One region of the Dactylosporangium sp. CS-033363 genome, then DNA from elsewhere that is predicted to be linked to it. Evidence: riboswitches for the same ligand, from Rfam matches in the RefSeq annotation. Region 1 holds a riboswitch; the other holds the start of a gene.
What was found. A riboswitch is a leader RNA that binds a small molecule or an ion and turns the genes downstream of it on or off. The one in region 1 is predicted to bind cobalamin.
Positions count from the first base shown of each region.

Region 2: it holds a riboswitch for cobalamin, as region 1 does, so the genes downstream of both, ACQPZ4_RS16320 (ribonucleoside-diphosphate reductase subunit alpha) here and ACQPZ4_RS12610 (VWA domain-containing protein) in region 1, are expected to answer to the same signal.

Region 1 covers NZ_CP192032.1:2,724,538-2,739,318, forward strand. The annotation lists gene ACQPZ4_RS12580 (phosphodiesterase) at 1-131, shown strand, start outside; gene ACQPZ4_RS12585 (hypothetical protein) at 248-709, shown strand; gene ACQPZ4_RS12590 (hypothetical protein) at 864-1,970, shown strand; gene ACQPZ4_RS12595 (hypothetical protein) at 2,191-2,571, opposite strand; gene ACQPZ4_RS12600 (hypothetical protein) at 2,648-3,433, opposite strand; gene ACQPZ4_RS12605 (hypothetical protein) at 3,501-4,367, opposite strand; cobalamin riboswitch at 4,466-4,591, shown strand; gene ACQPZ4_RS12610 (VWA domain-containing protein) at 4,651-6,795, shown strand; gene cobO (cob(I)yrinic acid a,c-diamide adenosyltransferase) at 6,801-7,403, shown strand; gene ACQPZ4_RS12620 (cobyrinate a,c-diamide synthase) at 7,397-8,728, shown strand; gene cbiE (precorrin-6y C5,15-methyltransferase (decarboxylating) subunit CbiE) at 8,779-10,239, shown strand; gene cobM (precorrin-4 C(11)-methyltransferase) at 10,236-10,979, shown strand; partial or broken gene ACQPZ4_RS12635 (IS5 family transposase) at 11,157-12,054, shown strand; gene ACQPZ4_RS12640 (LamG-like jellyroll fold domain-containing protein) at 12,177-12,926, opposite strand; gene ACQPZ4_RS12645 (hypothetical protein) at 13,048-14,145, shown strand; gene ACQPZ4_RS12650 (ROK family protein) at 14,312-14,781, shown strand, end outside.
Region 2 covers NZ_CP192032.1:3,509,885-3,524,665, forward strand. The annotation lists gene ACQPZ4_RS16260 (dihydrofolate reductase family protein) at 1-209, shown strand, start outside; gene ACQPZ4_RS16265 (PadR family transcriptional regulator) at 242-580, shown strand; gene ACQPZ4_RS16270 (hypothetical protein) at 577-1,635, shown strand; gene ACQPZ4_RS16275 (serine hydrolase domain-containing protein) at 1,638-2,873, opposite strand; gene ACQPZ4_RS16280 (hypothetical protein) at 2,923-3,903, opposite strand; gene ACQPZ4_RS16285 (RNA polymerase sigma factor) at 3,903-4,430, opposite strand; gene ACQPZ4_RS16290 (hypothetical protein) at 4,567-4,998, shown strand; gene ACQPZ4_RS16295 (hypothetical protein) at 5,032-5,466, opposite strand; gene ACQPZ4_RS16300 (Hsp70 family protein) at 5,463-7,418, opposite strand; gene ACQPZ4_RS16305 (TetR/AcrR family transcriptional regulator) at 7,538-8,098, shown strand; gene ACQPZ4_RS16310 (maleylpyruvate isomerase family mycothiol-dependent enzyme) at 8,095-8,739, shown strand; gene ACQPZ4_RS16315 (ABC transporter substrate-binding protein) at 8,750-9,634, shown strand; cobalamin riboswitch at 9,691-9,898, shown strand; gene ACQPZ4_RS16320 (ribonucleoside-diphosphate reductase subunit alpha) at 9,963-12,401, shown strand; gene ACQPZ4_RS16325 (ribonucleotide-diphosphate reductase subunit beta) at 12,440-13,435, shown strand; gene ACQPZ4_RS16330 (hypothetical protein) at 13,390-14,781, opposite strand, start outside.

The DNA.
Region 1 (14,781 bases):
TGCGCCCGGACCGCCCGGTCGGGTTCGTCGCGGAGCCCACCGGCTTCCTGCTGCACCGCCTGGAGGGCAGCGAATGCGTGACGCACCTGGTGCAGGTGAGTCACACGGGTGCACCAGTGATCGGCTATTGAGCCCTTTTGGCCCATTCCGCGTGGCACGTTTCCGGGATTTGAGGTGCGGCGGTGGCCCGTACCTTGAATGCAGTACCTGAGCGCACCCTTCACGCAAACCGAGAGGATCCACCCCCATGAGCGAGTACGGCGACTTCGACGCGGGCCAGGAGCACAGCTCCCTGGAGGCCGTGCACGAGGGCCACGGCGCCGAGCTGGACCACCAGTCGCAGTACGGCATCCTCGAGCAGGACCACCGCAGCTTCGAGCACGAGGAGTTCGAGAACCTCAAGCACATCGAGTACACGGACGCCGCGGGCAACCACTACGAGATCACCGAGTACACGCACTACGAGCACACCGAGGTCGAGGAGGACCACACCCTCATGGCCTACGGCCAGGAGAGCGTGGGCGACGCGGGCTTCGGCGCGGCCGACGGCACCGACGCCGGCTTCGGTGAGGCGAACGCGGGCTTCGGCGAGTCGGGCTTCGGCGCGGCGTCGATCTCCTCCGGCCTGGAGAGCATCACGTCCCGGTTCGAGAACTTCCTCGGCTCCGGTCTGACGAACAACAACGAGATCGACGAAGCCAGCGCGTGACGGCGGCCCCTCGGGGCGGTGAGATTGCGCTCACGACGCCGGTCGGCGGGATCCCCGCTGACCGGCGCCGTTTCGTTTACGTGTCCGTTGTCAAGCAGTTAAACCGCCGGAAATGGGCGGCAATCCGCGAAGAACCGACGCAGACTGGGTCGCCATGAGCCTCGACGACGACTGGCACTACCTGCCCACCCGGACCCGGGCCGGCGCGCTGCAGCGCGGCCTCGGCCGGGGCGCGGTGCGGGCCAGACAGGACCCGGCCGCGCCGGAGCTGGTGTACGCGTGCATCCGCCGCGACCACCGCTGGCTCCCGCTCGACGACCGCGCCGTCTACCTCGCCCGCCTGGTCCGCGACCTCGAGCTGCCGATCGGCCCGATCGTGGCCCGGCTGTTCGCCGCGACCGACGAGACCGGCGAGTTCACGCACGTGCTGCGGGTCGCCGAGGCCCTCGGCCGGTCCGGCCACGACGACATGGTCGAAAGCCTTCGCCGGTACGTCCAGATCGGCCACTACTGGCGCGAGGCCCTCGGCACCATCGCCGCCGCGTGGCCCGCGAACTGGTGGGACGACCTGCTGCCGGTGGCCGCCGACCGGCTCACCAGCGCCGGCCGCGCCCTGCACCTGCCGCCCGGCGCCCCGTGGGGCGAGTGGGCCGTCCGCGACGAGCGCATCCGCGAGGCCGCGGCGCACGGCCCGGAACCGCTGCGCGGCCTCGGCGAGCTGCTGTCCGCCGCCGACCTCTACGACGACTGCGCCGCCCAGCCGGTCCTGGACTCCCTGCCCGCGGCGCGGCGGGCGGCGGGCGATCCGGGCTCGGGGGAGTACTGGCCGGCGCTGTGCGTGCTGGCCGAGCGCGGCGACGAGTCCGACGGGCCCGCCCTGCTGGCCGGCCTCGACTGGCTGGACAAGCGCGAGGACGACCTGTGCGGCTACGACCGCCTGGTCGACGGCCTGGCCCGGGTGGGCGGGGACGCGGCCGTGCAGGCGCTGCCGCGGATCCGGTCGCTGTGGTTCAGCCCGCACTCGTACGAGCGGGCCGCCTACCTGCGCGCCCGCCTGGCCCTGGAACCGGACGCGTGCGCGGGCGCGCTGACCGAAGGCCTGTGGGACTGCGAGGCGGACGTGCGCCTGATCTCCGTGCGCCAGGTGCCGCTGGACGAGAAGCTGGAGCGCCGCCTCGCCTACCTGCGCGACGACCCGCTGGAGACCCTCGAGGTCCGCGCCGCCGCGGCCGAGCGGATCAACCTGGAAGCGATGCTCTAGCGGTCTTGCCGGGCGCGTGTCGGCTGGGTGACACATCGGCGCAAGTGGCTGCCAAGTCTCTGCCAAGTGTCGTCGCGCATCATGGTGTCAGCGCCACTTGAAAGGGCCACGGCAAAGGTCGAGGCCCTCGCACCGCCTACCTCGAGAACATTCTCGATACACATATAACTGAGCAGGCCCGGCGGCTCCCCCGTTGCCGCCGGGCTCTCATTTCCGCGCGCTATTTGGCGGTACCGCAGGTGGCCTGAATCCGCTGCGTGAGCCGGTCGGCGAAGGCGGCGTCGCTGATGACCCGCTGCTGGAATGCCTCCACCTGGTCGGTGCTGAGATCGGTGTAGATCGGGCGCGACGCGTACGCGGAGGCCATCGCCGACGGATCGGTGTACACCTGCGACTGCACCGAGCACAGGTGCGCCGCGGTGGCGTCGAGGAAGATGGTCTCGCGGCGGTCCGCGGTCAGCGGCGCCGATGCCGTGGTCTTCGGGGCCGTCATCTGCTGCGTGGTGTTGTCCTCGGCGTTGTCGGAGGACTTGCCGCACGCGGAAAGGCCCGCCGCGAGGGCCAGGGCGGCCGCGGCGAGCAGGGCACGGGAGCGGATCACGAAGTTCCCACCTCTCTGTGGAAATGACGGCGGGCCGGCCGGAGTCTCAGGGTGAGATCCGGCCGGCCCGGGGCCGTTACGCGACGACGAGCGTCAGGTCGTTCGAGTCGGTCGTGGTGCCGTAGGAGAGCTTGACCGTGAGCTTGTAGGTGCCGGCGGCGACGTTGGTCGCGTCGAACTTGACCGCGGCGTAGTCGTCGGTGCCGACGGCCAGGCCCGCGCCCTTGTTGAGCTGGGTGTAGGTGCGGTCGGCCGGGTACGACACGACGAGCCCCGAGGGGCCGCCCGAGACCGAGATCTGCAGGTTGTCCACGCCGGCCTTGCGGGACTGGAAGACGATCTGCTGCCAGACCGGGGTGGCCTTGGGCACGGTCACCAGGGTCGTCTTCTGCACCACGGCGTCGCCGGTCGCCGCCACGACCGGCAGGGTCGCCGTGGTCGAGCCGGTCTTCGCGGTACCGGTGCAGGAGGTCGCCCCGTCGGCCTTCACCGTGTACGAGTAGTTCAGCGTCAGCGGGACCAGCGCGAGCAGCGTGTTCGAGGTCATCGAGACCTGGAACGCGGCGTAGTCCACCTGGCCCTGGTTCAGCGAGTCGCCCTTCGACAGCGAGCTGTAGGTGGCGGTGTTGGTCGGGTACTTCACCGTGACGCCGGTGCCGCTCGCCGTGATCTTCACGTTGCAGATGTCGTCCGTGGCCGCCCACATCGTGCCGACCCAGCCCGTCTGGCCCGGCAGCATCGGCGCGAGCACCGGGATGACCAGCCCGAGGTCGGTCGTCGCGGCGGAGGCCGGGGCCGCCGCGGGGAGGATGGCGGCCGCACCGGCGGCGCAGGCGAGGGCGATGGAGGCTGAACGGCGCATCGGATGGGGTCCTTCCCAAGATGACTGGTGTCGACGAGCTGATCGGCGGCGGAACGGGCGGCTTGAGCTAGCCGGTGAGCGCTATCCAGGAGTCGTACTGGTGCACCGCGATTCCCGCGAACGCCGGATAGCGCTGGGCGGCGGTGTCGACGGCGCTCAGGGTCTGCTGCAGCTGGGTGGCGGTGTCGCCGTGGAAGCTGCAGTACGCGCAGTCGCCCAGGGCCTGCGTCTCGGCGCCCAGCCGGACCGGCTTGGCCAGCGAGGCGGCCCGGTTCAGCAGGTCGGCGGCGACCCCGACGATCGAGTTGTCGCCGGTGGCGGTGTTGCGGTAGCTCATCACCGTGACGCCGGCGACCCGGGCCAGGACGGCGTCGGCGAGGTTCCCGCCGCCGGAGACGGGCACGGTGGGCAGCCAGAACGGCACATCCAGCTCGAGCGGAAGCTCGGTCGCCGCGATCGTCTGATCCAGAAGCGCGAGATAGTCCGGTACCAGAGAAGCCTGGTCGTCGTTCCAAGCCGGAAGCAGGTAGGGCTCCACGTCCAGGTGCAACCCGTGGAAAAGGCCCGTCGCCGCGGCGCCCCGGGCCCAGGCGAGCGCGGTCGCGTGATCGGTCGTCCAGGACGGCTCCCCGCCGAGCGCGTCGAGCACGATCCCGGCCTCGTCGCACAGCGCCTTGAGCCGCTCGAGGTCGGTGGTGCCGGCCTTCGGGTCGTAGTAGGCGAACAGTGCGCGCACCCCGTTCGCGGCGGCCCAGTCGACGACCGGCTGCGGCTCCTCATGCCGCCACAGCCACATCGCCCGGGTGCCGGGCGGGGCGACGTGGGTCTCCGGGGCGAGGCCGGGCAGGCGCAGCGGCGTGGCGGCGATCATCGCGATCGCCACGAGGAGCACGCACAGCACCGCCTGGGCGGCCGGGTCCACCACGCGCCGCATACCCGTCCCATCGGCCGCCGCCTGCGGATTGTGAGGGTCACACCGCGCCACGTTGACGTTCCGGTGCCGGTGGGACACGATTGCGGAGCGGTATGTGGAGGAACCCGGTGCGAATCCGGGACGGTCCCGCCACTGTGACCGGGGAGGCGTCCCTCAGCGCACGGACCACGGCCGGCCTCGGCCGGAAGGTCGGGGGGCGGCGGCGATCCGGCAGTCAGGAGACTCCGGCCGCCGATCAGACGTCACCTCGCGGGCGCGGACCCGCCGAAGGGAAAGAGTGCCCGTGACCCCGCCGTACCCGTTCTCGGCCGTCGTCGGCCTGCCCGACCTGCGCCTGGCGCTCCTGCTCACCGCCGTGTCGCCGGCCATCGGGGGCGTGCTCGTCCGCGGCGAGAAGGGCACCGCCAAGTCCACCGTCGTGCGGGCCCTGGCCGCGCTGCTGCCCGAGGTGCCGGTCGTGGCCGGCTGCCGGTTCGCCTGCGACCCGGCTTCGCCCGACCCCGAGTGCCCGGACGGCCCGCACACCGCCGGCACGCTGCTCGCCGCGCCGACGCTCGACGCCGCCGACGGGCTGCCGGTCCGCGACGCCGGGTTCGAGCTGCTGGAGGAGTCGCCGGCGGTCACCGTCGGCTTCGAGGTGCGCCGCTCCGCCCTGGTCGAGCTGCCCGTGGGGGCGACCGAGGACCGCGTCGTCGGCACGCTGGACCTGCAGCGGGCGCTGGGGGACGGGGTCAAGGCGTACGAGCCGGGGCTGCTGGCGGCGGCGCACCGGGGCGTGCTGTACGTCGACGAGGTCAACCTGCTGCCCGATCACCTCGTCGACCTGCTGCTGGACGCGGCGGCGATGGGGCGGGCGCACGTCGAGCGGGACGGGGTGTCGGTCAAGCACGCGGCCCGGTTCCTGCTGGTCGGGACCATGAACCCGGAGGAGGGCGAGCCGCGGCCGCAGCTCGTGGACCGGTTCGGGCTGGTCGTGGGGGTGACGGCGCCGCAGGAGGCCGCGCCGCGGGCCGAGGTGGTGCGGCGGCGGCTGTCATACGAGGCCGATCCGGCCGCGTTCGCCGCGCGCTACGTGGCCGAGGACGCCTCCCTCGCGGAGCGGATCGTGGGGGCGCGGTCCCGGCTGGGGGCGGTGGCCCTTCCCGACGCCGAGCTGGATCGGATCGCTCGGATCTGTCTTGCGTACCGTGTTGACGGGCTTCGGGCCGACATCGTCGTCGCGCGGACGGCGGTGGCGCTGGCGGCCTGGCACGGGCGGTCGGTGGTGACCAGGGAGGACGTGCGGGACGCGGCGCGGCTGGCGCTGCCGCACCGGCGGCGGCGGGACCCGCTCGATCCGCCGGGGGCCGACCGGGACCGGCTGGAAGAGGTGCTGGAGCAGGAGGCCGGGCCGGACGACGACGATCCGCCTCAGGGTCCGCCGCCTCCGCCGGACGACGAGCCAGACCCGGTTCCTCCCGGCCCTTCGGATATTTCGGAAATGTCGGATTCATCCGGCCAGGGGCCGAGTGCGTCTGGGGGGACGCCGCCCGTTGCGCCCGAACAGCGGCCGCCGGCTGAGCCAAGTGCTGAGTCCGCTCCTGAGTCCGATAAGTCCGACGCTGGGTCTGGAGCTTCGGGCGAGTCTGACTTATCGGAAATGTCGGACACGCCGGGTTCCGTGGCCGCTCCCGGGCATTTGGCGTTCGCCGGCGTGCCGTACAAGCCGAAACTGCTGAGCATCGGTGGACGGGCGAACCGGCAGCCGGGCTCGCACGCCGGACGGCGCTCGCCCGCCCTGTCGCGGCACGGGCGGGTGGTGCGCTCGCGGGCGCCGATCGGCGGGAAGCTGACCAGCATCCACGTGCCCGACACGATCCGGGCCGCCGCGCTGCGCGGTGTGCGCCGGGCCGAGGCCCGCGACGTGCGCGAGGCGGTCAAGGTCGGCCGCGAGGCGAACCTGGTCCTGTTCGTCGTGGACGCCTCCGGGTCGATGGCCGCCCGGCAGCGGATGACGGTGGTGAAGACGGCCGTGCTGTCGTTGCTGCGCGACGCGTACCAGCGGCGGGACAAGGTCGGCATGGTCTCCTTCCGCGGCCACGAGGCCACGCTGGTGCTGGAGCCGACCGCCAGCCACGAGGTCGGCGTGGTGCGCCTGGCCGAGCTGCGCACCGGGGGCCGCACGCCGCTGGCCGCGGGGCTGCGCCAGGCCGCGCGGGTGCTGCACGGCGAGCGCCGCCGCGACGCCCGCCGCCGGCCGCTGCTCGTGGTGGTCACCGACGGGCGCTCGACCAGCGGGCCCGACCCGCTGAGCGTGGTGCCGCTGCTGGCCGGGGTGCCCGCGGTCGTCGTCGACTGCGAGAACGGCCCGATCCGCCTGAACCTGGCCCGCCGGCTCGCCGCCGCGCTCGAGGCCTCCTGTATTCCGCTGAGCAGCCTGGGAGCCTGAGAACAATGCCGCAGGGGAAAGTCGAGAGCGTCCCGGACGACGGGCTCACCACGCGCCAGCGGCGGCGGCAGCACGTGCTGGCCGTACACACGGGGCAGGGAAAGGGAAAATCCACGGCGGCGTTCGGCATGGCGCTGCGGGCCTGGAGCGCCGGCTGGCCGATCGCCGTGTTCCAGTTCGTGAAGAGTCCGAAGTGGAGGGTCGGCGAGGAGGCCGCCCTGCGCGCCCTGGGGGAGACCGGCAAGGGCGGCAGCGTCGTGTGGCACAAGATGGGCGAGGGCTGGTCCTGGATCCAGCGGCCCGGCGCCGAGCGCGACCACGCCGTCGAGGCGGCCGAGGGCTGGGCCCAGATCAAGCGCGACCTGGAGGCGGAGGCGTACCGGTTCTACGTGCTCGACGAGTTCACGTACCCGATCAAGTGGGGCTGGGTGGACATCGCCGACGTCGTGGAGACCCTGCGCGAGCGGCCCGGCAACCAGCACGTGGTCATCACCGGCCGCGACGCCCACCCGGACCTGGTCGAGCTGGCCGACCTGGTCACCGACATGACGAAGGTCAAGCACCCGATGGACGCCGGGCGAAAAGGCCAGCAGGGCATCGAGTGGTAGCCCGGATCGTCATCGCGGCACCCGCCTCCGGCCACGGCAAGACGACCGTCGCCACCGGCCTGCTCGCCGCCTTCGCCGCGCGCGGGTTGCGGGTGGCCCCGTTCAAGGTGGGGCCGGACTACATCGACCCCGGGTACCACGCGCTCGCCGCCGGCCGCCCGGGCCGCAACCTCGACCCGGTCCTGGTGGGGGAGGAGCTGATCGCGCCGCTGTTCGCGCACGGCTCGGCCGGCACCGACCTGGCCGTCGTCGAGGGCGTCATGGGGTTGTACGACGGGCGCACCGGGGCGGGCGAGTTCGGGTCGACGGCGCACGTGGCCCGGCTGCTGGGGGCGCCGGTGATCCTCGTCGTGGACGCGACGGCGCAGGCCCGGTCGGTGGCGGCGCTCATCCACGGGTTCCGGTCGTTCGGGCCCGGCATTCACATCGCGGGGGCGATCCTCAACCGGGTCGGGTCCGATCGGCACGAGCAGATCCTGCGGGACGCGTGTGCCGAGGTCGGTACGCCGGTGCTCGGCATCCTCCGCCGCCACGACGCCGTCGCCGCGCCTTCGCGGCATCTCGGGCTGGTGCCTGTTGTGGAGCGCTCCTCGGAGGCGGCCGCCTCGGTTGCCGCGCTGGCCTCGCTGGTCGCGGCGAGCGTGGACCTGGACGCGGTGGCGGCGGTGGCCCGGTCGGCGCCGCCGCTTGACGCGGTGCCCTGGTCGCCGGCCGTGGCCGAGCCGGTCGCGGGGGAGCCGGTGGTCGCGGTGGCGGGCGGCCCGGCGTTCTCGTTCTCCTACGCCGAGACCGTCGAGCTGCTGACGGCGGCGGGCGCTCGGGTGTCCACAGTGGATCCGCTGCGGGATTCGCGGCTGCCTTCCGGGGCGCGGGCGCTCGTTGTCGGGGGCGGTTTTCCCGAGGTGTACGCCGAGCAGCTCTCCGCCAACGCCGGCCTCCGCGCCTCCGTGGCCGCGCTGGCCGCCTCGGGGGGCGCGATCGCGGCCGAGTGTGCGGGGTTGCTGTGGTTGTGCTCCTCGCTTGACGGGCTGCCGATGTGCGGGGTGCTGGATGCCTCCGCGGAGATGACGCCGACGCTGACGCTGGGCTACCGGGATGCCGTTGCGCTGTCGGACAGTGTGCTGGCGCCGGCCGGGACTCGGGTTACCGGGCACGAGTTCCATCGCACCCGGGTGACGCCGGGTTCCGGTGCTTCGCCGGCCTGGGCGTGGCGGGACGGGCGGGACGGGTTCGTCTCCGGGTCCGTGCATGCCTCCTATCTGCACCTGCACTGGGCGGGGCAGCCTTCGTTCGCGCGGCGGTTGGTGGCGTCGTGCGTCTCGTAGTGGGGTTGGGGGCGCGGTCGTCGGCCTCACCCGCGGACGCGCTGGCGTTGGTGCGGGAAGTGTTGCCTGCGCTCGGTTCCGTCGCGTGTGTGTCTACTGTGGATGGTCGGCGCGAGCTGGCGGAATCGGTGGCGGCGGAGTTAGGATGTGGTGTCGTCTCGTTCGCGGCCGAGGCGCTGCACGAAGTGGTTGTTCCGTCGCCGTCCGCCCGTGTGACCTCCGCGCTCGGCACGCCGAGTGTCGCTGAGGCGGCCGCCTTACTTGCCGCTGGTTCGTCTTCGGCCGCTGTGCTGCTGGTCGGGAAACGGTCCTCGGCGGTCGCTACTGTCGCTGTGGCGGCGGCTGCGCCTGATGTCGTTGTGGTGGGTATCGGGGCTGATGGGGAGCTGAGCGCTGCCGGGCTTGCGGCTCTTCGCGAGGCCGAGGTGGTGTTCGGCGGGCCGCGGCAGCTCGAACTGCTGCCTCCCGCCGTGGGTGGTGCTGAGCGCATCGCCTGGCCGTCGCCGCTGGTGCCTGCATTGCCGCGGCTCGTGGCCGAGCAGCATGGCCGGCGGGTGTGCGTGCTTGCCAGCGGTGACCCGATGCACTACGGGATCGGGACCACGTTGGTGCGGTTGCTGGGCGCCGAGCACGTGCGCGTCGTGGCGTTCCCGTCGTCGGTTTCACTGGCCTGCGCCCGGCTCGGGTGGGCGGTCGAGGACACTGAAGTTGTTCGCGACACCGGGCTGCTGCGGCGCCACCTCCACAATGGACGGCGGGTGCTCGTACTCTCCGCCGGGAAGCAGACGCCGCTCGAAGTTGCGCAGATCCTTGCCGAGAGCGGGTTCGGCGACAGTGCCGTCACGATTCTCGAGGACCTCGGGACGGCCGGCGAGCGCATGCATCACGATCCGTCCGATGCCCGGCCGCTCAATGTCGTGGCGGTCGAGTGTCGCGGCGGGGATGGGATCGCGGTGGCGGGTGGGGTCGAGGATTCGCGGTACGATAGCGATGGCCAGCTCACCAAGCGCGAGATCCGCGCGGTCACGCTCGCCGTCCTCGCCCCGCGGCCCGGCGAGCTGCTCTGGGACGTCGGCGCCGGCTCCGGCAGCATCGGCATCGAGTGGATGCGGGCCCACCGTGCCTGCCGCGCCGTGGCCTTCGAGCGCGACCCCGAGCGCGCCGAGCGGGTCGAGCGCAACGCGCGCACCTTCGGCGTGCCCGGCCTGGAAATCGTCGTCGGCGCCGCCCCCGAGGCCCTGCACCAGCGCGCCGACCGCCCCGACGCCATCTTCATCGGCGGCGGCCTCACCGCGCCCGGCGTGTTCGACGCCTGCTGGAACGCCCTGCGCCCCGGCGGCCGGCTGGTCGCCAACGCCGTCACCATCGAGTCCGAGCGGCTCGTGGCCGACCTGCAGAGCCGGCACGGCGGCGAGCTCACCCGCATCGCGATCAACCGAGCCGCCCCCGTCGGCGGCTTCCTGGCCTGGCGCCCCATGCTCCCCGTGACCCAGTGGACGGTGCACCGATGACCGTGTACTTCATCGGCGCCGGCCCCGGCGCCCCCGACCTCATCACCGTCCGCGGCCGCGACCGCATCGCCGCCGCCCCGGTCTGCCTTTACGCGGGCAGTCTGGTCCCGGTCGAGCTGCTGACGTACTGCCCGGAAGGCGCCCGCCTGGTCGACACCGCGAACCTGGACCTGGACCAGATCGTGGCCGAGTTGGTCGCCGCCCACGAGCAGGGGCTGGACGTGGCCCGCCTGCACTCCGGCGATCCCTCGGTCTTCAGCGCCATGGCCGAGCAGCTCCGCCGCCTGGATACGGCCGGCGTCCCGTACGAGATCGTCCCCGGCGTACCGGCCTTCGCCGCGGCGGCGGCCTCCTTGGGCCGCGAACTGACGGTCCCCGGAGTGGCCCAGTCGGTGGTCCTGACCCGGACGGCCGCGCGGGCAACCCCGATGCCGCCGCGCGAGGACCTGGCAACCCTGGCCGCGAGCCGGTCCACCTTGGTGCTGCACCTGGCAGTGCAACGGATCGAAGAGCTGGCCCCGGAGCTGGCCACGTACTACGGCGCGGATTGCCCGGCCGCGGTGGTCGCCTACGCCAGCCGCCCGGACGAGGTGGTCCTCCGTGGCACCCTGGCCGACATCGCCGACCAGGTGAAGGCGGCCGGCATCAAGCGCACCGCGGTCATCATCGTGGGCTCGGTTCTCACGGCGGCCGAGTTCCCCGACAGCCACCTGTACTCAACGAGCCGGCACCGCCCCTGACTCGCCCGTACCTGCGCTGAGCTGCGAAAACGTTAAGTCGGGCGCTGGCGCGTCGCGACTTAGGGAGACCGTCAATAGGGTGGAATCAGGGCGTTCGGGACGTAGGTACGGGGACGGGCACAGGCATCGGTCGATCGTGGGAGTTCTCTACGCTCCGCGACTGACCTGGGGATGCCGGTGCCCGTGCTGCCATCATCGCTGCTGGAACCGATCTGGATCGAGTTCGCCGCGCTGTTACCCGTCCGGGGTGAGTTCGATCCCACGCATCCGCTGGGCTGTCACCGGCGGCGGGTGCCGGACCGGGTGGTGTTCGAGCACGTCATCGCTGCCTTGGTCCACGGATCGGGTTACGAGCGGATCGCCGGTCCGGGCTGCTCGGACTCGACGATCCGCCGCCGGCTGCGGTCGTGGGCGTCGGCCGGCCTGGGCGGGCACGTGCATGCGCTGGTCCTGGCCGCGTTCGACCGGATGATCGGGCTGCAGCTGAGCGATCTGGCCGTGGACGGGTGTAGCACCAAGGCGGTGGCGGGCGGCGCGCACGTGGGCCGGTCACCGGTCGACCGGGGCAAAAGGCGGCCGGGGCAAAGGCGGCCGGGGCAAAGGCGGCCGGAAACGGTCGGTGGTCACTGACGGCGGCGGGGTCCCGCTCGGCGTCGTCGCGGCGGGCGCGAACCGGCACGACGGCCCGCTGCTCGGCCCGCTGCTCGGCCCGACCCTCGACGCCGCGGTCAGCCAGGTCGGACCACGCTGGCCGGAGCAGGTCACGGTGCATCTGGACGCCGGCTACGACTCCATCCCCACCCGGCAGCTGCTCGCCGGGCGAGGCTGGACCGGCCGGATCGCCCGCCGTGGCCGGCCAGCGCCGGTCCAGGCCGGCCGACGCTGGGTCGTGGAAGCCGACCACGCCTGGATGAACGGGTTCGGCAAACTCCGCCGACACACCGACCGCCACCCAGCCGTCATCGACTTCTACCACTACCTCGCCGCGGCCCTCGTGACCCTGCGAGCCCTCATCCGCCAAGCCCGCACCCACTCCCGATGGACCGGCATGCCCACAGCACGGCGACTCCGATGACACCTACTGACGGTCTCCCTAAGTCGCGGCGCTGGCGCGCCGCGACTTAACGCATTTTTCGCCTGTCCGGGTATAAATGCGGATATGTCCGATCACGAGGTGTCGGACATATCAAGCCAAGATCAACCCAGCCCGATCCAGACGTCGTCCAGCGAGCCGTGGAACTGGTCGTTGTCGTTGCCGTCGCCCTTGCCGCCGATGCTGAGCGGTACCGCATTGGTGATCGCGAGCGTGGCCGGGATCGCCGAGGTGGCGTGGACGGCATCGTCGACCAGGAGGGTCAAGGTCGCGCCCGCGCGGCGGCACTCCAGTTTGTGCCAGCCGCCGTCGGCGATCGAGACGTCCGACTGGGCCACGTGGATGCCGCGCACGACGTTGTCGGACATCACGCAGCTGGGGCGGCCCGCGCGGCCGTCGACCTGCAGTTTGTACTGGCCGCCGGCGGCCGAGTAGCCCTTCTGCAGGATGTTCTCGCCCGAGCCCGTCTGGCCCTTGCCGAGTTTGACCGTGGCGCCGTAGCGGATCGGGTTCGCGCCCGGATTCAGCTCCGGGGTGTTCGGGGCCTGCAGGACGGCGTGCGGGCACTTGCGGCCGGTGCACTTGGCCGGGAAGGCGGCCGCGCGGCCCGTGTCGCGGATCGCGAGCTTGACCTTGCCGCCGCGGGTGGTGAACGGCGTCAGGGTGTGGCCGCGGCCCGACAGGTCGCCGATCGTGCCGCTGGCCTCGACCGTGTCGAAGGTGTACCGGGCGATGATCACCGGGCCCGCCGCGTCCTCCGAAGCGGTGGTGGCGGCGGTCGTCGGTGATGCCGTGCCGAGCAGTGCCACGGCGCTGGTCAGCGCCGTCGCCGCGAGCGTCCCCCATCTCCTCATGTCCGAAATGTGCCATATTTGCCGGTCTGCAACCACGGAATTCCACCATCGTGTCGGTTACTGTATGAAGCCGTTCGGACGACGGGCGGTCACCCAAACGCGGCTCTGGAACACTGGTGGGATGCGGTGGGCGGTGATCGTGGCGGTCGTCGCCCTTGTCGTCGGCGTGCCCGGGGCGGCGTTGGCCCAGGAAGCCCGGGAAGCGCACGAAACCCGGGAAACCCGCGAGGCGGCGAGCCCGGCCGAGGTCTGCCGGATCACCGACCCGAGTGTCACCGAGGCGTCGGGGCTGGCCGCGCTGCCCGGCGGCGGGTACCTCGTGGAGAACGACTCCAACCCCGAGCCCCGCAAGACCCGTCTGTTCTACCTCGGGCCGGACTGCAAGGTGACCCGCAGCGTGGGGTACCCGACGACGGCCCGCGACCCCGAGGACCTCGCCGTCGCCCGGGACGGGACGGTGTGGATCGCCGACATCGGCGACAACAGCCCGTTGACCGGCGGCTCCGGCAAGCGGCGGGACACCATCGCGCTGTGGACGCTCGCGCCCGGGGCGAAGAGCCTGAAGATCCATCGGCTGCGGTACCCCGACGGCACCCCGCGCGACGCCGAGGCCCTGCTGATCGACGGGCAGGGCCGGCCCGTCATCGTGACCAAGGACCCGAGCGGCGACGTGTTCCGGCTCGACACCCCGCTGCCGACGGACAACGCCGAGGGGGTCCCGCTCACGAGCATCGGGCGGTTCACGGCCACGCACAGCGGCACCAGCAACCCGTTCGGCTTCCTCGGCGACGGCTTCGTCACCGGGGCCGCCGTCTCGCCCGACGGCACGAAGGCGGTCGTGCGCACGTACGCCGACGCCTATGAGTTCGACGTCCCCGACGGCGACGTGGCCAAGGCGATCACCACCGGCACGCCCCGGGTGACCCCGCTGCCGGACGAGCCGCAGGGCGAGGCGATCGCCTACACGCCGGACGGCAAGGACTTCCTCACCGTCTCCGACCAGGCGGGGCCGGTCAGCATCCTGCGCTACACAGTGGACCGCCCCAAGCCGAGCCCGTCGCCCACGCCCGCGAAAGCCGCCGAAAGCACGCCCGGTGAGAGCGCCGTCCCACACGAGAGCCCCGACCGCCGCGGCAAGGTCGCGCTGCTCACCGGCGCGTTCGTCGTGGTCGGCATAGGCCTGGTGGCCGCGGTCGCCAGACGCGCCAGACGGCGCTGAGGCCGGTGTCAGCCGCGGTCGCCGGTCGCGCCAGGCGGCGCTGAGGCCGGCTTCAGGCGCGGTGGCCGGACGCGCCAGACGGCGCTGACAGCCATCCGGTGTCGACGCCCACCGGCGAGCGTGACACGATCGTCACCGACGGATTGACGGGGAGGTCGGAGCCGCGGTGGTGCGCATCGAGGTCGAGCGCGCGACGACGCGCGACATGCGCCGTCGCAACCGCTCCACGCTGCTGTCCGAGCTGTTCTTCCGCGGCCCGCTGAGCCGCCACGACCTGAGCCGGATCACCGGGCTCAGCGCGGCCACGGCCAGCAGCGTCACCGCGGAGCTGCTGCACGAGAACCTGATCATCGAGGCCGGGCAGATCGAGTCCGACGGCGGCCGCCCGCGCGTGCTGCTGCGGGTCAACCCCGGCTTCGGCCGGCTGGTCGGCGCCGACGTCGGCGAGACCGGGGTCAAGGTCGAGCTGTTCGACCTGTCGATGGCCCGGCTGGCCACGGTGGACGAGCCGCTGCCCTCCTCGCGCCCCGACCCGGCCGCCGTCGCCGGGCAGCTCGAGGCCGGCATCCGCGCGGTGCTCAAGGACACGGCCCCGGACGAGGTGCTCGGCATCGGCATCGGGGTTCCGGGCACTGT
Region 2 (14,781 bases), 790 kb from region 1:
CCGACGTCCTGCTCACCGGCGGGTCCGGGCTCGCCGCCGCGCTCACGGAGCACGGACTGATCGACGAGTACCACGTGGCGGTACACCCGGTGGTGCTCGGCGGCGGCCGCCCGCTGTTCCGCGAGCCGGGCCGGCGGCTCAACCTGCACATGGAGCGCTCGCGGGTGGTCGACGGGCGGATCGTCATCACCCACTACCGCCCGAGCTAGGCATATACCTAACTTAGATATATGCTCGAACCATGCCACTCAAGGAGTCGGCCTTCCACATCCTGTCGGCGCTCGCGGCCGAGCCCACGCACGGGTACGGGATCATGAAGGACGTCGAGCAGCAGTCGGACGGCGCCGTGCGGCTGCGCCCCGGGACCCTCTACGCCGTGCTCGCCGAACTGGTCGAGGACGGGCTCATCGAGATCGCCGCCGAGGAGGTGGTGCAGTCGCGGCTGCGGCGCACCTACCGGCTCACGGCGGCCGGGGCGCAGCGGCTCGCCGGCGAGGTCGAGCGCCGCCGCACCGCCGCCAACACGGCCGGGCGCCGGCTGCGCAACAGCGGGCTGCTCGCGGGCGGAGGTGTGGCGTGACGACACCGCTGGAGGTGCGCTACGAGCGGCTGCTGCGGCTGTACCCGGCCGCGTTCCGCCGCGCGCACGGCGAGGACATGCTCGGCACGATGCTGGCCGACGCGGGGGAGCGGCGCCGCTGGCCCCGGCCCGGCGACGCGGCCGACATCGCCTTCCACGCGCTGCGGCTGCGGCTGTTCAAGCGCCCGACCGGCGGCCTGCTGGGACCCGGCTGGGCCGACGCCTGCGCGCTCATCGGGCCCCTGGCCGCGTTCGCCATCCTGGTGCTGAGCGCGACGAAGGCGCTGCGGCTCACGATGTTCTCCGGCTCCACGCTGCTCATCCAGATCGCCGCCTGGGGCCTGGTCACCGTGGCCGCGTTCGCCGGGCTGCACCGGGTCGCGGTCTGGCTCGGCTGGGTCGCGTTCCTCACCGAGGTCGTGCCCATGGTGCGGCAGTTCACCGCCGACCCGGTGCCGGTGGTGTACGCCCTGTGGTGGTTCGTCGCCGCGCTCGTCGCAGCCCTCGCCCTCACCGCCGCCGGCCCCCGCAGCCCGTGGGCGGTCGCCGGGCGCCGGCGCCTCGCCGTCCTGCTCGGTGCGCCGCTGTTCATGGGCGCCCTCGGGGTGATCGCCGGCTCGGGCATCCTCATGCGCGGGTACGACGGCGGCAGCTACAGCGCGCTCTACCTGTCCGACCTCATCGGCGCGGCCGGCGGCTCCTTCGCGGTCGAGGCCACCGGCCCCGCCGTGCTGTGGCTGATGCTCGGCGGCATCGTCGCGGCCGCGATCGCGTTCGCCGTCGCGCTCGCACGGCTGCCCGGCCCGATCCGCCGCCGCCTGCTCGTGGCCGCGGCGCCGGTGGTCACCATGCTCGAACTCGTCAACCTCACGTTCAACGGCTGGGCGGTGTCCACCATGCAGCGGGGTCACGTGATCCCGCTCGTGTTCGGGCAGTGGGCCGCGCTGGTCCTGCTGCCGCTGCTGGTGTTCCTCCTCGGCGTGTGGTGGGTCCGCCGCCGCGACGAGACCTCGCGTCTCGCCGCGATCGGCGCCCGGGTCGAGCGCGAGTCCTGAAACTACGGGCGCTGGCTCCGCTCGCCCAGCACGGTGCGGAACAGCGCCTCGCGCAGCGCCAGCTCGCGGGGGTCGTCCCAGAGGTGGAAGCCGGCGCGGTTCATCGCGTACGCGAAGCCGACGCCGGTCTCCGGGTCCGCGAAGCCGAACGAGCCGCCGGCGCCCGGCGTGCCGAACGCGCGATCCCCGGCGGCGCCGAAGCGGAAGGCGGGGAACGGCTTCACGTAGCCGAGCGAGAACTGGGTGGGCACGCGCAGTACGACATCATCGAGACCGCCGGTGGGGGGCTGGGCCGGCTGGATCAGCGCGTCGAGGGTTGCCGCGGTCAGCCCCAGGGCCGTCCCGCCGGTCGCGGCGTCGCCGTAGACGCGGGCGATCGCGCGGGCCTCGCCGGTGCCGTTCGCGGCGGGCAGTTCGAGGCGCCGCACCTCCGGCAGGTTGTAGTTGCCGGTCTCGCTGAGGACCTTGGGATTGGCGAACGAACGGGCCGTGACGCTGCGCGGGTTGAGGAAGCCGAGCACGAACCCGCGCGGCATCGTGCCCATGTGCAGCAGCAGCTCGGCCGGCTTGAAGCCGTGGACGGTCGCGATCCGCTCCGGGTCGACGGCGTCGGGGACGCCGATGTGGAACTCGGCGCCGAGCGGTCCGGCGATCTCCTCGGCGAAGAAGCGTCCGAGGGTACGGTGGGCAGGATCGACCCGCCGCAGCAGCTCGCCCTCGTACCAGCCGAGCGAGATGGCGTGATAGCCGTGCCGGGTCCCGGGCGCCCAGGCGGGCCGTTGCGCCGCGAGGGCCGCCGCGACCACGTCCAGGTCGGCGAGGTCGGACACGCTCAGCGGCCGGTCGATGGCGGGCAGGCCGGCCTGGTGGGCGAGCAGCTGGCGTACCGTCACCGCTGCTTTTCCGCCGGCCGCGAACTCGGGCCAGTAGGTCGCGACCGGCTCGTCGTGCGCGATCCAGCCGCGGGCGTGCGCGACGGCGATCGCGAGCCCGGACACGCCCTTGGTCGTCGAGAACACGGTGACGAGCGTGTCCTCGCGCCACGGCTCGCGGCGGCGGCCGTCGCGGTAGCCGCCCCACAGGTCGACGACCTTCTGCCCGTCGCGGTAGACGGCGCAGGCCGCCCCGATCTCGCCCCGCTCGGCGAAGTTCCGGCGGAACGCGTCGGCCACCGGGCCGTACCCCTCATCGACGCCGCCGCTGATGAGCTCCTGCGGCACGTCCACCTTGAGCACCATGCCGGCCGACGATACGCCGTCGGCCGGGCATTCGGCACTGTCCGTGCATCTACTGTGTGTCGCCGACCTTGTCCACGATGACCGCCTTGGTGTAGATCACCTGGCGGAACAGGTCGCCGACCCGGGTGTAGTCGTCGTTGCCGCGCTCGTCGGTGACGTGCCGCTCGGCGATGGCGACCTCGCGCTCGCCGATCAGCCGGTAGGTGGCCGGGTCGAACAGCAGCTCCTGGGCCAGGAACCCCTGCTCGACCCGGCCGAGGCCGATCGCCGGGCGCCCGTCGAGGTTCACCGCGTCCGGGTTGAGCCGCACCCCGTCGCCCTTCGCGAGCGCGCCGTAGAAGGCCGCCTCCACCTTGGGCGGCAGCACGTACTGGCCGAGCAGCCGGTCCAGGTCGACGCCGAAGTTCTTCGGGGCCTTGTCCCAGGCGAGTACCTTGTCCGGCGTGTCGAGCTTCTCGAGCTGGGCGTAGTCGAGCTGGCTCCAGCTGACGTTGCCGCCCTGCTCGTACACCTCCAGCTTGCCGCTCTCGTTCGTGGCCATCACCTTGGCGTCGATGCGCTTCCAGTTCTGGCTGGTGATCACCCGCGTGCTGCCGGGCCGGATCGGGTCGTTGGGGTGCTCGCGCTCGAACGCGGCGTCGTTGCGCAGCTCCTGCGCCTCGTTGTACATGAACTGGTCCGGCCGCGGGTCGGCCCACGGCTTGTGGGTGGCCGCCCAGGCCGCGTTGGTCAGCACCTCGGCCGCGCTGGCGGGCTTGGGGAACGGCAGCCCGACGGTCGAGTAGCCCTTGCCGCTGTCGTCGACCGTGCCGAGGTTCTCCACCGCGACGACGCCGATGACCGCCGCGGCCGCCGCAGCCGCCGTGAGGGCGACCCGGAAGGCCCATCGCTTGTGTACCGTACGAGGCGCCACCGCAACCGGCTTGTCCTCCATGTGCCGCATCAGGGCCGCGCGGGCCCCGTCGCGCGCGTGCGGCCGGGGCGCGGGATCGGGCCCGAACGCCTCCCGCAGTGCCGTCATCTCATCCATCACTGAGCCACCTCCGAGTCGAGTTCCAGGGCCTTGCGCATCTCCTGGCGGGCGCGGTGCAGGCGGGAGCGCGCGGTGCCGGGCGGGATGCCCAGGGCCGCGGCCGCCTCCTGCTGGTTCAGGCCGGCCCACGCGACGAGCAGCAGCACGTCGCGGTCGGCCAGCGACAGGCGGTTGAGGGCGGCGGCGAGCCGGCCGCGCGCCCCGCCGGCGTCGACCCGTCCCGGCACCAGCTCCGTGTCGTCCGGCCCGCTGTCGGGCTCGGCGCTGCGGGCGAACGCCTTGAGCCGGCGCGCCTCGGCCCGCGAGTGGCGCATGATCAGGTTCGAGGCGATGCCGTACAGCCACGGCCGCACGTCCCCGCGCGCCGCATCGAACCCGTCCCGCCGGTCGTAGGCGACCAGGAACGTCTCCGACGCCACGTCCTCGGCCAGATCCGGCCCGAGGCGCCGCGCGGCGTAGGCGTAGATGTGCTCGTAGTGGCGGTCGAAGACCTCCGCGAACCGGTCCTGGAGCAGCTCCCTCACACCACCTGTTCGCCGATCGGCGGCAAAGTGTTCGCGCCCTCCGGTGGTGGCACGTTTCCGGGATTCGACGGTCCCGGGTTCGCCGTAACTTTAGTGGTGTCACCAGCGACAACCACTTCCCAGGGGGATACCGAAGATGAGCGACATCGACACCTACGACGGCGGCGACTCCGGCCACGGCGACGTGGACTACGGCCACTACTCGGCCGGCCAGGAGCACGACGCCCTCGACCAGCTGCACCAGGCCCAGGGCTCGGAGCACGACGCGCAGTCGCAGTTCGGCGTGTACGAGAACGACCACCACGCGCAGGAGTCGACCGACTTCTCGACCGGCAACCACGTCGAGTACGACCAGCCGGCCGCGGTGCACTACGAGGCCGACAACTACACCAACTACAGCCACGACGCGTCCGAGGACGACCACGTCTTCGCCGCCGAGGGCTCCGAGTCCTCGCACTCCGCCGAGTTCTCCGAGCTCGACGCCCTGTCGCAGCGCTTCGACGCCGCGTTCGCCGAGGGCACCCAGTTCCACGGCGAGGGCGGCCAGTACGGCGTCGCCGCCAACTAGCACTTCCAAGGGCTACCCCTGGCTCGAGGCCGGTCACCGTCGCGGTGGCCGGCCTTCGCCATGTCCGCCGTCACCGTGCCGGTTTTCGCCGCGCCGCCGCAGCAGCAGGAAGACGAGGCCGGCCAGTGCCGCGACGGCGACGAGTACGCCGGTGAGGGTGGCGGCCGGGTTCACCTCGTGCACCGTGTCGCCGTCCAGGGTGGCGGGGAGGGCGGCGCCCGGCGGCTCGGCGAACGTCTCGGTGAAGGTCGCCTCGCGGTGTACCGAGCCGTCGGCCGACGTGAACTCGCCGGTGCAGTCGTAGTGGCGGCTGCGGCCCGCGTACGCCGCGGTGCAGGCCCGCACGGTGATCGTGCCGCGGGTTCCCGTCGCGTAGTGGACCAGGTCGGCCGCGACCGCGCCGCCCGCGCACAGGGCCAGGACGGCCAGCAGGCCCGCCATGATCAGCAATGCGCGGCGACGGTTCATTTCGCCATGGCCGCCACGGTCTTGGCGAACGTCGCCTTCGTGGCGGCGATGGTCCGCTCGCGCAGGTCGTCCTTCTCCTGCTGGCTCCAGGCGGCGCCGTCGCCGCGGATGGCGACGAAGTACGTGTCGATCCGGAAGTTGCTGTCGCGCATGGCCACGTTCAGCTTCAGCTGCCCCTGGTCCTGGGTGCCGCCGGTGCCCGTGGTCTCCCAGGCGATCGCCGCCTCGCCCAGGCCGGTGACCGGGGCGTTCGGGCCGGCCAGCTTGGCGTTGGCCTCGCCGGTGGCCTGCTGGCTCTCGGCCAGGGAGACGTCGTTGTACGCGTAGACGAGGAACGAGATGTTCGCCGTGCGCTGCTGCTTCGAATCGCCCAGGGCGCGCACACGGCTGTACTGGCAGCTGGTCGAGTTCGCGACCGAGTTGGGCGAGCGGGACGCGTACGGCTTGGCGAGCTCGCCCTCGTACAGGTCGAAGTACTGGGTCGCGTCCGAGGCCTTGCACTCGTCCTCGGGCAACTTCTCCAGCGCGTACTTCCCAGGGCCGCCCGCCTTCTGGGCACCCGCGGTGGCAGCGGGTGTGGTCGGGCCGGTCGGGCCCGGGTCGCCGGTCCGGTCCTTGGCGAAGACGTAGACGTATGCGGTGGCGGTGCCGGCCACGAGGAGTACACCCGCGAGCACCATCGCGATGAGGACCGCCGGCGACGGACCGCGCCGCCTCGGCGCCGGTGCCGGTAGCGGCGGGGGCATGACCGGGGTGAAGGGGCGTTGCGGGGTCAGGGGCTGGCCGGTGGCGGCGGCCGGGGAGACCGGGGCGGCCGCGAACACGGGTGACGACACCGGGGTGGCCGGCGCCGTGAACTCGCCGGTGGTCGGGTAGGGCGCGCCCGAGGCCGGGACCGCGGAGACCGGGGCGGCGTTCGGGGTGCGGTTGACGTAGAGGGAGCCCTCGGCCACCACCAGTTCGGGCTGTTCGGCGACGACCGGGGCGATGCCCAGGGCCTCGTGCAGCATGGTGGCCACGAGCGGGATGCGGCTCGAGCCGCCGACCAGGAACAGCCCGGCGATCGCGGCGGTGCCGACGCCGGACTCGTTGACCAGGGCGCGGGTCATCGAGACGGTCGAGCGCAGTACCGGGCGGGTGAGGCCCTCCAGCTGCTCGCGGCCCAGCGGCACCTCGCGGCCGAGCGCGGGGATGCCGACCACGGTGCCGCTGGCCCGGGAGAGCATCTCCTTGGCCGAGCGGACGTCGTCCCAGAGCCGGCTGCGGGTGGCCGGGTCCGTCCACAGCTGGCCGTACGTGGCCTGCAGGAACCCGATGATCGCGGCGTCCACGTCCAGGCCGCCGACGTCGTTGAGGCCGTCCGAGGCGACCTGCTCGAAGCCGGTCGGGGTGCGCCGCAGCAGGGTGACGTCGCAGGTGCCGGCGCCGAGGTCGTACACGAGCACGCACGCCCCGAGCGGGAGCGCGGCGCCGCGGGTGTGCGCGAAGTACGTGGCGGCGGCGGTCGGCTCGCCCACCAGTTCGATGTTCACGAACCCGGCGTGGCGGGCGGCGTCGACGAGCAGCGCGCGGCGGTTCTGGCCCCAGTTCGCGGGGTGGGTGAGCACCACGTCCTGGACCGGCCCGGCGACCCGCGCGGCCTCGCGGGCGACCCGGCCGAGCACCGCGACGATCAGGTCGCGCACCCCGACCTCGGCCGCGCCGAGCAGCACCGCGGTGTCGTCGATGCGGCGCTTCGGGTTCGGCTCCATCCGCTCGGGGGCGCTGCGGGCCAGGTGAGCGGCGTCGCGGCCGGTGTGCAGCTGCCCGTCGGGGCCGAGCAGGACGGCGGAGGACAGCAGCGGCGAGCCGTCGAACAGCAGCGGCTGCACCCGCGCGTCGGGGCGCTGCAGCATCGCGATCGTGGTGGAGGTGCCGAAGTCGATCCCGAGGCGCAGGCGCGCAGCTGTCATGGTCGGCGAGGATAACAGTCGGTCACCTGGCGGAAAGCCGGTAATCGGTCTCTTCCCCGGGCAACTTGGCCCGAGACTACATCTGTAGTTCCCGGCACTACAGATGTAGTCTCGGTCGCATGCGGACCCGGCGGGAGCGGTTGCTGGACGCGGCGATCGAGGTCATCGGCACGGGCGGCATCCGGGCGCTCACCCACCGGGCCGTCGACGCCGGGGCCGGGCTGCCGGTCGGCTCGGCGTCCAACCTGTTCCGCACCCGCGAGGCGCTCATCGACGCGGTCGTGCGGCGCTTCGCCGAGCGCGAGCAGGCCAACTGGGAGCGCATCGCCACCGTGGTGGTGCCGGAGAGCCCGTCCGAGCTGGCCGAGGTGCTCAGCCGGTTCGCGAAGCTGAGCACGGGGCCGCAGCGGTCGCTGACCCTGGCGCGGTACGCGATCCTCCTCGAGGCCGCCATCCGCCCCGAACTGCGCGCCCAGCTGCTGGAGACCGGCGCCCGCGTGAACGCCTGGGCCACCCACTGGGTCCGCGCGAGCGGCTCGGCCGACCCCGACCGCGACGCCTCGCTGATCATGAACTACTGGACCGGGCTGGTGCTGCACCAGCTCGCCATGCCGGATCCCGCCTTCGACCCGACGGCCCGCCTGCGCGCGCTCGTCCTCGCTCTGGAGGTACCGCGATGAAGTTCTCCTGGTGGCCGGCCGTCGACGAGCAACGCGCGGCGGTCGCCGACCTGCTCGCGTCGCTCACGCCCGACGAGTGGTCGCACCCCTCACTCTGTACACAGTGGACCGTCCGCGAGGTGGCCGCCCACCTCACCCTGCAGCAGCTGACCGTGCGCGACCTGCTGGCCCGCACGCCCCTCCTGGTCCGGGCCAAGGGCAACCTCGACCGCGGCATCCACGACATGGCCGTGGCCCGGACCGCCGAGGTCGACGACGCCGGCCTGGTCGCCCTGATTCGCGCCTCGATCGGCTCGCGGCGCGCGCAGACCGGCGTCACCCCGTACGAGACCCTGACCGACATGCTCGTGCACGGCCAGGACATCGCCATCCCCCTCGGCCGCGACCTGCCGATGCCCCCCGACGCCGCCGCGGCCGCCGCGACGCGCATGATGACGATGCACTGGCCGCGCCCGTTTCCCATCAAAAAGACCCTGCTCCGGTACTCCCTGCTGGCCGACGACACCGCCTGGCAGTTCGGCAACGGCCCGGCGATCGAGGGCCCGATGAGCGCGCTGCTCCTCCTGGTCTGCGGCCGCCTCGCCGCTCTGGATCAGCTGCGAGGCCCGGGACTGGAATCGCTGCGGGCGGGCGCGGCATAGGGTCGGGGGTATGCGCCTGGTGTCGTTGCTGCCGTCGGCCACCGAGATCGTCTATGCCCTCGGCCTCGGTGAGCGGCTCGTCGGGGTCACGTTCGAGTGCGACGAGCCGCCCGCCGCGCGGACCGAGAAGACCGTCGTGGTGGGCGGGCGTGACACCAAGGGGATGAGGCCGGGCGAGATCGACGCCTACGTGCGCGACCAGTTCGCGGCCGGCGCGGACCTCTACACGCTGCACGCCGGCGCCCTGGCCGCGCTCGCGCCCGACCTCATCCTCACCCAGGACCTGTGCCGCGTCTGCGCCCTGCCGTCCGGCCACGTCGAGGACGCTCTCGACCACCTCGGCTGCCGCGCCGACGTGCTGTCCCTCGACCCGCACACGCTCGACGAGGTGCTGGGGACGATCGCGACGGTGGGGGAGCGGGCCGGGGTACCGGAGCGGGCCGCCGCCGTCGTCGCCCACCTCCGGTCCCGGCTCGACGCCGTCGCCGAGCGGGTCTCGGGGCGCGCCCGGCCGCGGGTGGCGGTCGTCGAGTGGGTCGATCCGCCGTTCACCGCCGGGCACTGGGTCCCCGACCTCGTGACCGCCGCCGGTGGCGAGCCCGTGGCGGCCCGCCCGGGCGCGCGGTCGGTGCAGGTCGACTGGTCCGAGCTGACCGGCGCGCACCCCGACGTCGTGGTCGTCACGCCGTGCGGCTTCCATCTGGACGGGGCCGCCGAGCAGGCCGCGCTCGTCGCCCCGCGGTTCCCGGACGCGCAGGTCTGGGCCATCGACGCCGACGGCATCGTGGTGCGGCCCGGCCCCCGCCTGATCGATGGCGTCGAGGCCCTCGCCGCGATCCTGCACCCGGACGCCGCCGCCCCGGCGCCGTCCGGCTCCATCCGCCGCGTGCGCTGAAATCTGCGCGACACGCCACAAGGGATAGTGGCGTGCATTCGTGGCGGTACCCATATATGGTGGTGACCGTAGCTGGTTCGGCCACTCTTCCAGGGTGGCCGAGGCAAGAGGGAACCCGGTGCGAATCCGGGACTGCCCCGCAGCGGTCAGTGGGAACGACAGCCGTCATGTGCACTGGGCTCGATCAAGCCTGGGAAGCGACGGCCAGTAGGCATGCGCTCGGCGCCCACGAGTCCGAAGACCTGCCAGCGCGCCGCGCACCGATGAGGGTGGGCGGCGGTCGAAGGCCGCGCGGGACGGCCGACGCCGAGTGCCGGGCCCTGGCCGCATGCCGCCGCGGGGTACCGGTGGCGTCTCCGCGTGTCTTTTCGGCCGGAAACCGTCGAGGGCACGAGGAGAGGGAACGCGGATGCAGGTCCGGAAACGCAACGGCGACGCCGAAGCGGTGGACGTCAACAAGATCGTGCGTGCGGTCGAACGCTGGGCCGGGGACCTCGACGAGGTCGACCCGCTGCGCGTGGCGACCCGCACGATCAGCGGGCTGTACGACGGCGCGACCACCGCCGAGCTGGACAAGCTGTCGATCCAGACGGCGGCCGAGCTGATCGGGGAGGAGCCGCAGTACTCGCGGCTGGCGGCCCGGCTGCTCGCCGCGTACGTCGACAAGGAGGTGCGCGGGCAGGGGGTCGCGAGCTTCAGCCAGTCCATCGCGTACGCGCACCAGCAGGGGCTCATCGGCGACGACACGGCCGCGTTCGTGGGCCGCAACGCGCGTAAACTGGACGATGCCGTGGACCCGCAGGGGGACCTGCGCTTCGAGTACTTCGGGCTGCGCACGGTCGCGGACCGCTACCTGCTGCGCCATCCCGAGTCGCGGCTGGTGGTGGAGACGCCGCAGTACTGGCTGCTGCGCGTCGCCTGCGGCCTGTCCGAGACGCCGGCCGAGGCGATCGGGTTCTACCGGCTGATGTCGTCGCTGGCGTACCTGCCGAGCTCGCCGACGCTGTTCAACTCCGGCACCCGGCACACCCAGATGTCGAGCTGCTTCCTCGTGGACTCCCCGAAGGACGAGCTGGACTCCATTTACGAGCGGTACCACCAGGTCGCCAAGCTGTCGAAGTTCTCCGGCGGGATCGGCATCTCGTGGTCGCGCGTGCGGGGGCGGGGGGCGCTGATTCGCGGTACCAACGGGAAATCGAACGGCATCGTGCCCTTTCTGAAGACCCTGGACGCCGGGGTCGCCGCGGTGAATCAGGGCGGGCGGCGCAAGGGAGCGGCGTGCGTCTATCTGGAGCCGTGGCACCCGGACATCGAGGAGTTCCTCGAGCTGCGCGACAACACCGGCGAGGAGGCGCGCCGCACGCACAACCTGAACCTCGCGAACTGGATTCCGGACGAGTTCATGCGCCGCGTCGAGGCCGACGAGGAATGGTCGCTGGTCGACCCGTCCGACGCCCCGGAACTGCCCGACCTGTTCGGCGAGGCATTCGACGCCGCCTATCGCGTCGCCGAGAAGCGGGCGGTCCGCACCGTCAAGGCCCGCGACTTGTACGGCCGGATGATGCGCACCCTCGCGCAAACCGGCAACGGCTGGATGACGTTCAAGGACCGCTCCAACGCGCTGTCCAACCAGACCGGCGCACCGGGGAACACCATTCACCTGTCGAACCTGTGCACCGAGATCGTCGAGGTCAACAGCGACGGCGAGACCGCGGTGTGCAACCTCGGCTCGATCAACCTCGGCGCCCACGTGACCGCGGCCGGCGTCGACTGGGACAAGCTGCGCGCCACGGTCCGCACCGCGGTCGTCTTCCTGGACCGGGTCATCGACATCAACTACTACCCGTCCCAGCAGGCGGCGGCGTCGAACCCGCGCTGGCGCCCGGTCGGCCTCGGGCTGATGGGCCTGCAGGACGCGTTCTTCACGCTGGGCCTGCCGTTCGACTCGCCCGGCGCGCAGGAGCTCTCGACGCGCGTGCAGGAGGAGATCTTCCTGACCGCGCTGGAGACGTCGGCGGAGCTGGCCGAGCGGTTCGGCCCGCACCCCGCGTTCGCCGAGACCCGCGCCGCCAGCGGCGTGCTGCACCCGGACCTGTGGAACGCCGTCCCGGCCGCGGCTTCGGGTCAGCGCTGGCCGGCGCTGCGCACCCGGATCGCGGCGACCGGCCTGCGCAACTCGCTGCTGATCGCGATCGCCCCGACGGCGACGATCGCGTCGATCGCGGGCTGCTACGAGTGCATCGAGCCGCAGGTCTCCAACCTGTTCAAGCGCGAGACCATGTCCGGCGAGTTCCTGCAGATCAACACCTATCTGGTACGGGAGCTCAAGTCCCGCGGCCTCTGGACCGCCCCGATCCGCGAGCAGATCAAGCGGGCCGAGGGATCGATCCAGGGCATCACGGAGCTGCCGGCCGACGTCCGCGACCTGTACCGCACCGCCTGGGAGCTGCCGCAGCGCGCCCTGATCGACCTGGCCGCCGCACGCGCGCCGTACATCGACCAGTCGCAGTCGCTGAACCTGTTCATGAGCGCTCCCACGATCGGCAAGCTCTCCTCGATGTACCTGCACGCGTGGAAGTCCGGCCTGAAGACGACCTACTACCTGCGCTCCCGCCCGGCGACCCGGATCCAGCAGGCAACGGTCTCCATCGCGCCGCCTGTTGCTGTGGCGTCGACTGGTTCGTTGGGGCCGGCCCTGACCGTGGCCGACGCCGATGCGCTGGCCTGTTCCCTGGAGAACCCCGAGTCCTGCGAGGCCTGCCAGTGACCACCATCCCCGAACCGCGCCCCGCCGATCGGCGCCCCATGCTGCTGGACCCCGGCATGGACCTGACGCTGCGGCCGATGCGGTACCCGCACTTCTTCGACCGCTTCAAGGACGCCATCAAGAACACCTGGACCGTCGAGGAGGTCGACCTGCACAGCGACCTGCCCGACCTGGCCCGGCTCACCCCCGCCGAGCGGCACCTGGTCTCCCGGCTGGTCGCCTTCTTCGCCACCGGCGACACGATCGTCGCCAACAACCTCGTGCTGAACCTGTACCAGCACGTCAACTCCCCCGAGGGCCGGCTGTACCTCTCCCGCCAGCTCTTCGAGGAGGCCGTGCACGTCCAGTTCTACCTGAACCTGCTCGACACGTACGTCCCCGACGAAACCGAGCGCTTCGCGGCCTTCGCGGCCGTGGTGAACATCCCGTCGATCCGCCGCAAGGCCGAGTTCTGCTTCCGCTGGATCGACTCCCTGGGCGACCTGCACGAGCTGCGGACCCGCGACGACCGCCGCGCGTTCCTGCTCAACCTGATCTGCTTCGCCGCCTGCATCGAGGGCCTGTTCTTCTACGGCGCCTTCGCCTACGTCTACTACCTCCGTTCCCGCGGCCTCCTGCACGGCCTGGCCTCGGGTACCAACTGGGTCTTCCGCGACGAGTCCATGCACATGGCCTTCGCCTTCGACGTGGTCGAAACGGTCCGCTCGGAGGAACCGGACCTCTTCGACGACAACATGGCCGCCGAGGTCCGCAACATGCTCGCCGAGGCCGTCGAATGCGAGGTCCAGTTCGCCGCCGACCTGCTGGACCAGGGCATCTCGGGCCTGTCCCTCGCCGACATGCGCGAATACCTCCAGCACGTGGCGGACCGCCGCCTGGCCGTCCTGGGCCTCGACCCGCTCTACGGCAGCCGCAACCCCTTCGCGTTCATGGAACTCCAGGACGTCCAGGAACTGTCCAACTTCTTCGAACGCCGCGTCTCGGCGTATCAGGTAGGCGTCACGGGCACCGTCTCCTTCGACGACGACTTCTGACGCTCCCCACCACCGAGCGCACCGACCAGGCGTCGCGCCTCAACAACGAGGCGCGACGCCCCCTTCCGCGCCGCGACTTCCGAAAGCCCGGCGATCTCCTCCGCCCGCTCCCCGCCACCCTCGCCGTGACCGCCGTCCGACCCGCGGTGACCCGCGCCAAACCGAGGCCGGCCAGCCACCGCAACCCCTCCCGCAGCGTCGTGTCTGCCAAGGGCGGCCCCGGCGTGGACGGCGGCTGTTTCCGCGTCGGGCCGGGCGGCGTCCGTTTCCGCACCGGCCGCGTCCCTGAAGTTCGTGGCGTTGGTAGCGCCTCGCCCGGCGGCCGCCGTGTCTGCGGCGATCGCGAGCAGATCAGGCGTGCCCCGCGGCGGCGTCGGCGCGGCGAGCAGAGCCGGCAGCGCAGCGACCAGCACCCGGAACACGACGTCCGGCGCCCCGGCGGCGGCCACATCGCGCAGCGGTTCCACGGCCCGGATGACTTTCACAGCCCCACCCACCGCGAGCAGCCCCAGATGGTGCCCGGCCGTCTCCGCGTCGAACGAGTCGGTGGCGGCCAGCAGCAGGAGCGCATCCACGGCGGCAAGGCGGTCGGTCTCGTGGCGCGCCGTCAACCCGTACGCGATGGCGATCGCCAGCGCCGGTCCGCCAGCGCCGTCGGTCTCGGCCAGCAGGGGCAGGACAGCCGCACCCCCGCGCTGGTCCATGTCGGCGGTCGCGGCCACGTCGGGCAGGGCGAAGGCGGCGACCAGCCCGCGGTGCCATGGCAGCATGCCCGGCCACAGCACGTGCCACCCGTTGCTCCCGGTCCCGACGGGCGGCGGCGCCACCCCGAGCAGCCCGAACGTCTCCGCCCCATCCGACGGTGCGGTGGTCACCTCGACGCGCAGGGCCGGCAACGTCTCGTAGTCCCAGTCGCCGCCGTGCTTCTTCGGCCGGCGCGGCCTGACCCCTACCTGCCACGCCGGCTCGGGCAGACCGCCGCTGCGAAGCCACGCGCCCAGCCTCGCCCCCGCCGGTGTTCCCAGCACCTCGGCCCGCGCCGCCGAGCCCAGATCCGGGCCGGGTGAGAGGCGCAGCATCGCCTGGGCCAGGTCCCATGGCCACGGGTCGCCGGGACCGAAGGCGGCCAGCCGGGCGAGCAGTACGTCGGTGTCGAGGCCGCCGTTGCTCCAGGTCGGCGCGCTCAGCAACCCGCCCGCCGGCAGCGCGTCCGAGCCGAGGTGCAGCCCGATCTCGGCCAGCCGGGCCCGCAACAGCCGCTGCAACGGCGGGATGCGGCGGTCCGGCGGGGACTCGCCCAGCGACAGGAACCGCCGTGCCGCGGTCAGCAGCGAGGCCCAGCCCGA